Regions from separate parts of the Spongiibacter sp. UBA1325 genome, predicted to be linked through region 2. Evidence: predicted binding sites of a transcription regulator. Region 2 holds the regulator's gene; each other region holds the start of a gene.
The links. Region 2 encodes LexA, which represses DNA repair genes until DNA is damaged. Its sites were predicted from a motif close to ACTGTNTNTANANACAGT; they were not measured.
Positions count from the first base shown of each region.

Region 1: a site for LexA is predicted at 1,965-1,982, ahead of imuA (translesion DNA synthesis-associated protein ImuA). Genes of this name have one in related genera too.
Region 3: a site for LexA is predicted at 1,755-1,772, ahead of recN (DNA repair protein RecN). Genes of this name have one in related genera too.

Region 1 is NZ_DBTD01000006.1:6,559-9,835, reverse strand. Features, by position in the region: gene B3K78_RS05830 (alkaline phosphatase family protein) at 1-1,315, shown strand, start outside; gene B3K78_RS05825 (hypothetical protein) at 1,323-1,901, opposite strand; gene imuA (translesion DNA synthesis-associated protein ImuA) at 2,005-2,763, shown strand; gene B3K78_RS05815 (Y-family DNA polymerase) at 2,767-3,277, shown strand, end outside.
Region 2 is NZ_DBTD01000003.1:173,932-177,208, reverse strand. Features, by position in the region: gene B3K78_RS02250 (mechanosensitive ion channel family protein) at 1-574, opposite strand, end outside; gene B3K78_RS02245 (DUF6763 family protein) at 826-1,146, shown strand; gene lexA (transcriptional repressor LexA) at 1,317-1,919, shown strand; gene B3K78_RS02235 (ImuA family protein) at 1,922-2,335, shown strand; gene B3K78_RS02230 (hypothetical protein) at 2,393-2,662, opposite strand; gene B3K78_RS02225 (DUF6586 family protein) at 2,759-3,238, opposite strand; gene topA (type I DNA topoisomerase) at 3,244-3,277, opposite strand, start outside.
Region 3 is NZ_DBTD01000002.1:27,933-31,209, reverse strand. Features, by position in the region: gene dnaK (molecular chaperone DnaK) at 1-888, opposite strand, end outside; gene grpE (nucleotide exchange factor GrpE) at 1,023-1,610, opposite strand; gene recN (DNA repair protein RecN) at 1,797-3,277, shown strand, end outside.

The DNA.
Region 1 (3,277 bases), on a different contig from region 2:
CCAACAGAAGGGAATGCCCGGGGAGGAAAACAACCTGAGCTTTGACCGTTTTCCTTTCAGCGGCCTGGTAAAAACCTACAATGTGGATGCTCAAACCCCAGATTCGGCCGGCACCATGACCGCGATAGTCTCGGGCGTTAAAACCAATATTGGTTTGCTAGGCGTTGACGAAAATACTCGCCGCGGCGATTGCAGCAGCGCCACGGGAAATGCGCTAGTTAGCCTGCTCGAACTCGCAGAAATTGCCGGCAAGACCACAGGTCTGGTGTCCACCGCACGTGTTACCCACGCCACCCCCGCGGCGACGTATGCCAAATCGGCTGATCGTAACTGGGAAGACAACAGCACCTTGCCACAACAGGCAATTTCAGCTGGCTGTGAGGATATTTCCAGTCAACTAATCGGCTTTGAAAAAAACCTGGAAGCCCGCTTTGCCAATGTGGATGTTGACGGCATTGACGTGGTTATGGGCGGCGGGCGACGGCATTTTTTACCCGCCGGTATCGATGGGGGCCAGCGCACTGACGGGCGCAATTTACTCGCTGAGTGGCAGCAGCAATACCCAGCAGCACGCTACCTCGATAGTAAAGCAGCGCTGAATGCACTCGACTTAGCGGCCACAGAAAAACTGTTCGCGCTTTTCAGTGGCTCACACATGCAGTATGAGCTAGAACGCCGCGACGAACCTGACAACGAGCCATCGCTAAGGGAAATGACCGAAGCGGCCCTCGCGTTACTCAGCAAAAATGAACAGGGCTTTTTCCTTATGGTTGAAGCGGGACGCATCGACCACGGCCACCACGCTGGCAATGCCAGTAAGGCCTTGCATGACACCATTGCTTTATCTGAGGCGGTGGCACTTGCCGTAGAGCAAACCAGCCCCGAGGACACTCTCATTGTCGTCACAGCGGATCACAGCCATGTTTTCACGATTGCAGGCTATCCTCGGCGGGGCAACCCGATACTGGGTAAGGTGGTCAGCGTGGGCAGCAATACTCCAAGCACCGCGGCAGATGGCCTGCCCTACACAACCCTGGCTTATGCCAACGGCCCCGGCTCTGAGTATTTCAGCGCCCAAGAGCAGACGGCGGCTGGCAGTCGCCGCGATCTGCACGGCGTTGACACCCAGGACAGAGGATTTCAACAGGACGCTCTCGTTCCTCTCAGTAGTGAAACTCACGGCGGCGAGGATGTTGCTGTCTACGCCATTGGCCCCGGTGCAGCGCTGCTATCGGGCACAAATGAGCAGAATTTTCTCTTCCATGTAATGGCCTATGTCAGCGGCCTCTTGCCACAACCAGCGTACGTGGAATAGCCAGTCCCTAAGGAACCAAAGGCTCGCTGAGCCAGTCGCCATTGATCCGTCGATACAAGCGGCGCTGGTGTACCCCATCTGCTGCTGCGCACCAGGACTCCAGATAGTCCACTGCCAGAACCACTCCCCGCGCGTTACCGACAAAGGGAATATCGGCGCCAGCAAAGCGTTGTCGCAAGCCATCGAGCTCCTCTCGCAGCTGCGCAGCTGAGGTTAGCGTCGAGCTTTGCGGGAGGCGCTGGTACAGGTGATCCAACAGCTTTGCCGCATCGGGTTTGTTCTGCCAATGCTCAAGCATCTCGTCCTCACCCAGCACCTGCCATGTACCGCGCAGGCGGTATTGGCACATTTGCGAGGGCCAGAACAGCAATACCTCGCTGCCACCGGCCATCAGCACCGGCCACTTTGGCGAGCTATCGTTGATAAAAATCATTGGCCCTAAAGTGGTGATATCACGCAGTACCACCGTTCTTGTGCTCGCCTGCTGACCATCTACCGTCGCCACACTGCAATAACGTGCCGCCGTATCACTTTCAGCCAAGGCTAGGCGGTAATCGTGGATGAGTGACGCTAGGGGGCATTGCATACCAGCTCCTGATTTGTCATAGAACGACGCGTTGGCTTTATTGACTTTCCAGTCAGTTGATATACTGTATATACATACAGCATATAGATTCGCGCCATGTCCAATGCCTAGTAAAACACTTGAACAACTTATCAACCGACAGCAGCTGTGGCCAGCCAAACAACGTCGCCGCCACGCAGTAGGCGGCCAGAGTAACGCGACGGGCTTTGCTCCCTTAGACCGAGCCTTACACCAAGGTGGCTGGCCGAGCAGCGGCAGCAGTGAATTTTTGTGTGATACCCCTGGGGTAGGCGAGCTGGAATTGGTCATGCCTACGCTGAGCCAGCTCAATCGCGACCGCCCCATTGCCTGGTTAAACCCGCCTTATCTCCCCTTTGCCCCTGGGCTCGCTCAGCACGGCCTGGCTGCGCAACAGCAGTGGCTGATTCATGCCCATCGTCAACACCAGCTTTGGGCCGCCGAAGAGGCCTTGCGCAGCGGGGTCTTTTGCGCGCTACTCAGCTGGTCGGCAAATTGTTCGCCGAATGACAAGCAGCTACGGCGATTACATTTGGCAGCACGTGAAGGTCACTGCTGGCACCTTCACTTCCGCCCAAGCCGCTGCCAACCACAAGCCTCGCCTGCCCCGCTGCGCGTACAGGTCGAAGGGGGGCCTCGAGACATTAAGTTGGTCATTCTTAAACAATATGGTGGTCATGCCGGCCAGCAACTCACACTGCCGCGAAATAAACAGCTAACTGAAGCCCAGCGCCCTGTTAATGAGTGGCCAACAAACACCAACCCGCGGCGGCGCCTTGCGGTCAATCTCCATGTCGCTGGACGTCCGTCAACACCCTCTAGCCACTCAGTAATACGGTCATAATCCATGCTGTATGTGTGCTTACGGTTCCCACTACTGGGTTTGGAGGCCTTGCCCGGCGCACCGCTGAGCGAGCCCTGCGCCCTGATTGCACAGCAACAGGTAGCACTGGTGAACGCCGCTAGCAGGCTCGCGGGCGTTACCGAGGGAATGTCGTTAACCACTGCTTTAGCGCTTTGCCCCTCGCTCTACTGCCAACCGCAGCAGAGCGAGTGCGAACAGGCCCACTGGCAGCGCCTGGCTCTTTGGGCCTATCGCTTCAGCGACGACATCAGTCTATCGCCGCCCAACGCACTCTTATTGGAGGTGAGCCGCTCGCTCAAGCTATTTGGCAACTTGCAGCGTTTGTATCGCGCCCTGCTTTCCGCCTATCGAAAACGCGGCTTACAGTTAAATATTGGCCTGGGCAATACCCCTTTGGCAGCAGAACTCTTAAGCTTGCAAGGCATTCGCCCCGCTCATCTAGTAAATACCGAGGGCGAGCTCAAACGCGATCCACTAAAGCGCGCACTGGCGT
Region 2 (3,277 bases):
GGCCACCAAAAAAATTCGCCAACAAATCCTTTGCGGCAAAGCCTACCGCTATCCCGCCAATGCCGCCGAAGGCCAGCACACCAGAAATGCTGTAGCCAAGGTTCTGAAGGATCATCAACACCACAACAATGATGACCGCGCTTCGCACCAGTTTGCCCAGCGCCATCACCGTTGTTTGGTCGATCGGCTCGTCGCTATCGCTGTATTCTCTGGAGAGCAGGCCCGCTTCGATTTCGTGAACCAGCTTCACGAGAAACCAACCCAAAATCGCCATCACCGCAACGGCTCTGAACGGTTGCAGCGCGGTAAAAATGTCGGCGTCAGTGCTACCGGCGATAATCTCTAATACGTGACTGGCGCCGACCACCCATATCAACAATACCAGCGGACGACGCGCAGCGAGCAAAACGGCGTCATCCCACAGGTTATGCGTGCGTTTAAAACGCTCGCCCAGAACATTCAGCAAGCGGCCTGCCAGTAAGTTCGCCGTCAGAACAATAAGAACAACGATGAACACTTCCGTGAGCCAAGGGTAGCTAGAAAACTCTATACCTTTAATCCAATCCATCGACATCAAACGCTGCCCTCTACTTATACAGATTGCTTGTTAACCCCGAGCCACTTATTCATTAGCGTGCTAAAAAACGGGGTGAAAAAAAGAAAATCAGTTTAACTTAGCCGGGCATCTTACTGAAAGTGCGAAGATTTAAACTTGAAGCCCATAACAACGACACAAAGCCACACCCGGGCTCTCGGATAAATCCCTACTGGACAGCCCGATGGGACATGATAGCTTGGAGATACGTACTTTAGGAGGTGAACGCTATGGCATCATTAAATGCGTTGATAGGCTGCTGGTACAAAGACCTGGAAACCGGTCAGCAGTTCGAAGTTGTGGCTACAGATGAAGGCCTGGACACAATAGAAGTGCAATTAATTGACGGAGAAATCTGCGAGTACGATTTGGACAGTTGGAGGCAGCTAAAGCTCACCGGTATTGAAGAGCCAGAGGACTGGCGAAATGCGTTCGAGCTCAGCGATGACGACTACCGCCATTGGGATGATGGCATCATACCGGAGCAGATCGGCAACCCGCTACACGAAATCGAGAGCGATGTTGTCAACGGCATCCTCGATGAATTCTAGCCACTGAAACACTGAATTTTCCGCGCTCCCCCTCCTGCCTGCCTTCGGGTGGGCTTCTTTTTATTTACCCTCCCACTTTCAGCCAACATCAAAATTACCGATCGCGGCTTGCACAGAACAAAATACTGTATATACTCACAGTTACTGTATAGATAAACAGATGCCAGAACATGGAAAAATTAACCGCCAGACAAGCGCAAGTACTCGAGCTGATAAAGAGCCATATCGACGATACCGGCTACCCACCGACCCGTGCAGACATTGCCAGAGAACTCGGGTTTCGCTCACCTAACGCTGCCGAAGAGCACCTCAAGGCTCTGGCCAGAAAAGGCGCGATCGAAATTATACCCGGCGCCTCAAGAGGTATTCGCCTTCCCGAAGACCTCGGCATTCCCATTGTTGGCCAGGTTGCTGCAGGTAGCCCCATCCTGGCTCAGGAGCACATTGAAGACCATTGCGCGATTTCGCCAAACCTGTTTTCTCCCTCGGCCGACTACTTCCTTCGCGTGCGCGGCGACAGTATGATCAATGCCGGAATATTTGAAGATGATCTATTGGCTGTACACCGCTGCCAGGTGGCTCAGAACGGACAAATCATCGTCGCGCGAATTGGTGATGAGGTCACTGTAAAGCGCTTGCAACACCAAAAGAACAAACACCAATTGCTATTAATCGCCGAAAACCCCGACTACGCCCCCATTGAAGTTGACCTGCGAGAACAGGACTTCGCCATTGAGGGCTTGAGTGTGGGTGTACTGAGACGCGGGAGTTAAGCATGGCACTGATCGAGCAAACATCATTGTTCTCAAACGCTCAGCAGCACAACACTGCTACGCGCATTACCGATATCATGTTGAGCAGCCAGGCGCACCTGTCACGCACGCTGCTGGCCGCCATGCTAATGCAGCTAAGCGGACAAACTGAAGAGCGTTGGTTGTGCTGGGTTGCAGACAGACCTCTCAAACCATTACTCGATGCCTGCGGCAAAGATCGCGGCCAGCGAATATTACAGGTTGTGTCGAACGGCGGCAGCCTCTGCAATATTGCGGCACGAGCGCTGGAGCGCGGGAAAAGTCACACCGTGGCGGTTTTGACGAACACTCCCCTCAGCACAGAACAACGCTGCGCTCTAGAGCGAGCAGCGCTGGCTGGCGACGCCGAGTGCCTGGTGATACAGCTTCAAAATTAACAGCCAAGAGGGACCCAGCAGCCACGATACATAAGGGGTAAAGAGGTGCTCTATGCCCTAGTGGAGGGTCTTTGATGGGGGGTGAATATCGTCCTGATCGTCGTCTTGTGCTTCAGCGGCGTCGTCACTAAGCTCTTCGCTCACAACCTGCGCAGCTTCTAGACCAGCCTGCACCATTGCACGGGCGATCTCTAAACATGAGCCTGGAATTTGCTCTCTGGCCTCACTTGAGAACCGGATCATCACCAATGGCTTTTCGTCGCCTTCGGAACGCTGAAGCACGATATCGCCATTTGCCAATTCAACCAATTCTAAATAAGCCAGCACAGAGTTTCCCTTGTTTGTTATCACCACGCGTTGACGCGTTTGCTAAGTGTAACAAACCCAGCGACCAGTAGGCCAATCTGTCAGTAGACCGACCTATCAATACTCCAGGAGTGTGCTTCGGTGTCTCGCGATCAGCTCGCTGAGGAACTGCAAGCAGCCCTTAGCAAGCTCAATATCGTCCTGATCAGAAACCGTAACGGTGCTTAGCAGCGACGGGTTGTACTGTTTTGCATCACCGGGCTGGCGCACAAAACGGTAGTCCAGCATCCACTTCAACTGATCATCGTGTATTTCGCGATCAGCCAACTCTGCAATTTCCGGAGGGTGCGCGGCCTTCGTCAATACTTGAGCATTCATACGCCCAGTGGGTAAAGTCTGGCTATATAGCGGTTGCTGGATGAGTAAGTCGGCCAAATGGCACTCGTAGGCCAGCCGTAGCTGCCACAACGCAGACTCAACACAAGCTCGCTGATAATGCCCGCTCCACTGTGGCTCGGCGTCCCCTTCACTGTCAGCGAGATACTGCTTAGCGAAGTGTAAATGGAGGTTGCACTGCCCCCGGTAACTCTCTGACATACGCCCTACTTCGCTTTCTTCACTGGCGATTTTTTAGCC
Region 3 (3,277 bases), on a different contig from region 2:
CAAGTGCTTAGGACCGGTGGCATCTGCCGTGATGTAAGGCAGGTTAACCTCGGTTTGCTGACTGGAAGACAATTCAATCTTCGCTTTTTCAGCCGCTTCTTTCAGGCGCTGAACTGCCAGCGAGTCACCTTTCAGGTCAATACCGTTTTCTTTCTTGAACTCTTCCGCCAGGTAATCAATCAGGCGCAGGTCAAAATCCTCACCACCCAGGAAGGTGTCACCGTTGGTCGCCAGCACTTCAAATTGGTGCTCGCCATCCACCTCGGCAATTTCGATGATCGAGATATCGAAGGTACCACCACCCAGGTCGTACACGGCTACGGTGCGATCGCCCTTGGCCTTGTCCATACCATAGGCCAGCGCAGCCGCCGTCGGCTCGTTGATAATCCGCTTCACTTCCAGACCAGCGATACGGCCGGCGTCTTTAGTCGCCTGACGCTGAGAATCGTTGAAGTAAGCAGGAACCGTGATAACCGCCTCGGTGACTTTTTCACCTAGGTAGTCTTCAGCGGTTTTCTTCATTTTCTTCAGTACTTCCGCAGAGATCTGCGGGGGTGCCAGCTTTTCACCCTTTACTTCAACCCAGGCATCGCCGTTGTCGGCTTTGCTGATGGTGTACGGCACCATCTTGATGTCTTTTTGAACAACATCGTCCTCAAAGCGGCGACCGATCAGGCGCTTAACCGCATACAGGGTGTTGTTCGGGTTCGTCACCGCCTGACGCTTGGCGCTCTGACCAACCAGAATTTCATTGTCGTCAGTGTAAGCAACAATAGAAGGCGTGGTGCGACCACCCTCGGCATTCTCAATAACCTTTACCTTGTCGCCATCCATTACCGCCACACAGGAGTTGGTGGTGCCAAGGTCGATACCAATAATTTTACCCATAACTTTTCTCCGCATTCGCTGTTTACTGCGAGAGGCACCCAGGCCCCGTTAAACTCTGTTCTTGCTGTAGATATTGGTCCGTTTTTCTCAATTTCAAGCCGGCCATCAACATCTCAGGTGTGAATATTTGGCAGTTACTCCGCCTTCGCGACCACAACCATAGCCGCGCGCAGCAGGCGCCCGTTCAGGGTGTAGCCCTTTTGCATCACATCAATCACCGAGTTCGGCTCCGCACTCGGGTTAGGCACCATCGCCATCGCCTCGTGGAATTCCGGGTCAAATGGCTGACCTGTTGGATCGATCTGTTCAACATTGTGGCGCGCCAGCGCATCCAGCAATGATTTGCGCGTCAACTCCACACCTTCAAGAATCGGCTTCAGCGCCTTGTCTTCGGTATCGGCAGCCGCAAGCGCGCGATCCAGGTTGTCCGCCACGCTCAACATATCCCCGGCGAACTTCTCCAGCGCAAACTTGCGCGCGTTCTCGGCATCTTTCTCGGCGCGGCGACGTACGTTCTGCGCCTCTGCTACAGCGCGCAACGCCTGCTCTTTGGCATTGGCCGCCTCTTCACGCGCGGCGTCCAGCTGCGCCTGAAGATCATCTCCCGCATCGGCGCCCTGCTCTTCAGCAACCTGCTCAACCGATTCTGCCTGCTCCGCTGCCAGCTCTTCAGCCGCGGCTGTTTTATCTTGTTCCTCTGCCACCTTAGCAGCCTCCTTCATTTCGCCGGACGGCCCAGCCGCCCAATAACTTCCGCACCCCGAGGGTGAGCTTCCCCGTGTATGGGGGCTCTGCCAGGTTTTTCAAGGCCGTCGGTATTTTTAATTCCCGGAACGCAACCAGGGCTTGAGCGGGCACAGCCAACTACTGTATAAATAACCATACATCTTCATTTTGGAGCCGCCACCATGCTGGTTCATTTAAGCGTCAGCAATTTCGCCATCACCCAAGCCCTGGAAATCGAGCTACAGCCGGGAATGACGGTATTAACAGGCGAGACCGGCGCCGGCAAATCGATCATGCTCGACGCACTCGGCCTGACACTGGGCGACCGCGCAGACAGCGGCGTTGTGCGGGCGGGCGCCGAACGCGCCGATATCCACGCCGAATTCGATATCAGCGATATTCCCCTGGCCCGCCAATGGCTGCAGGAGCGAGAGCTGCTAGCGGGCAACGAATGCCGGCTGCGCCGAGTAATCACCAAAGAGGGGCGGTCGCGCGCCTATATCAACGGCCAGCCCGCCACCGTAAACGACACCAAAGAGCTCGGCGGCCTGCTCATTGATATTCACAGCCAGCACGCCCATCAGTCCCTGCTTAAAAAGCCCTATCAACGCCAGCTGCTCGACGCCTTTGCCGGCGCCAGCGAACTGTGCAGCTCACTGGGGGAAGACTGCCTGCGCTATCAGCGCATTAGCAAACGTCTCAACGAACTCGAAAGCCACCTCGATGAGCAAAACGCCCAGGAACAACTGCTGCGCTACCAACTCGACGAACTAGAGCGCCTCGATATTCAGCCCGGCGAAATTGAAGAACTGGAGATCCAACAAAAGCAGCTCGCCAATGCCGAGCAAATTCTGGCCGCTAACCACCACAGCCTGGCGCTGTGCCGCGAAGGCGAGGTCAACGCGATGGGTATTTTGCATCAAGCGCTCTCGTCACTGAGCGGCTGTCAGCACGGCCACCCAGCGCAAGAAGCCGCCATCAGTCTGATTGAAAGCGCGCGCATTCAGATCGAAGAGGCCGCCAGCGAACTGCAGCGCGTCACCGACGAAACGGAACTGGACCCCCAGCGCCTGCAAGACGTTGAACAACGGCTCGACGCCATCTACCAAACCGCGCGCAAACACAAGATTCAACCCGAAGAACTTCCCGAGCTGCAACAATCGCTGCAACACCAGCTCGAGCAGCTCGACGCAACCGATGAAAAGCTCGATGCCATGCGCCAGGAGCAACAGCAGGCGCTCAGCAACTACCAGAGCAAAGCCAAGAAGCTGAGCAAGCTGCGCAGCGCCGCCGCGTTAAAAATGAAAAAACGTATTGAGGGCAAACTGGGCGAACTGGCAATGAAACACTGCGAAGTGGAGTTTGCCATTATTCCTCTTGCTGACGATGAGCCGCACAGCCACGGCGCCGAAGACATCGAAATTCGCATTCGCAGCAACCCCAACGCCGCGATGGGCCCGCTGCATAAAATTGCCTCGGGCGGCGAATTGTCGCGTATCAGCCTGGCCATACAAGTCGTCACCGCCCAGGTTGCCGCCGTCCCGACAATCGTCTTCGACGAGGTGGACGTGGGCATTGGCGGGGCGACCGCAGAAATTGTCGGCCAGCTACTCAACGACCTGGGCAAACGCAGCCAAGTGCTGTGCGTCACCCACCAGGCACA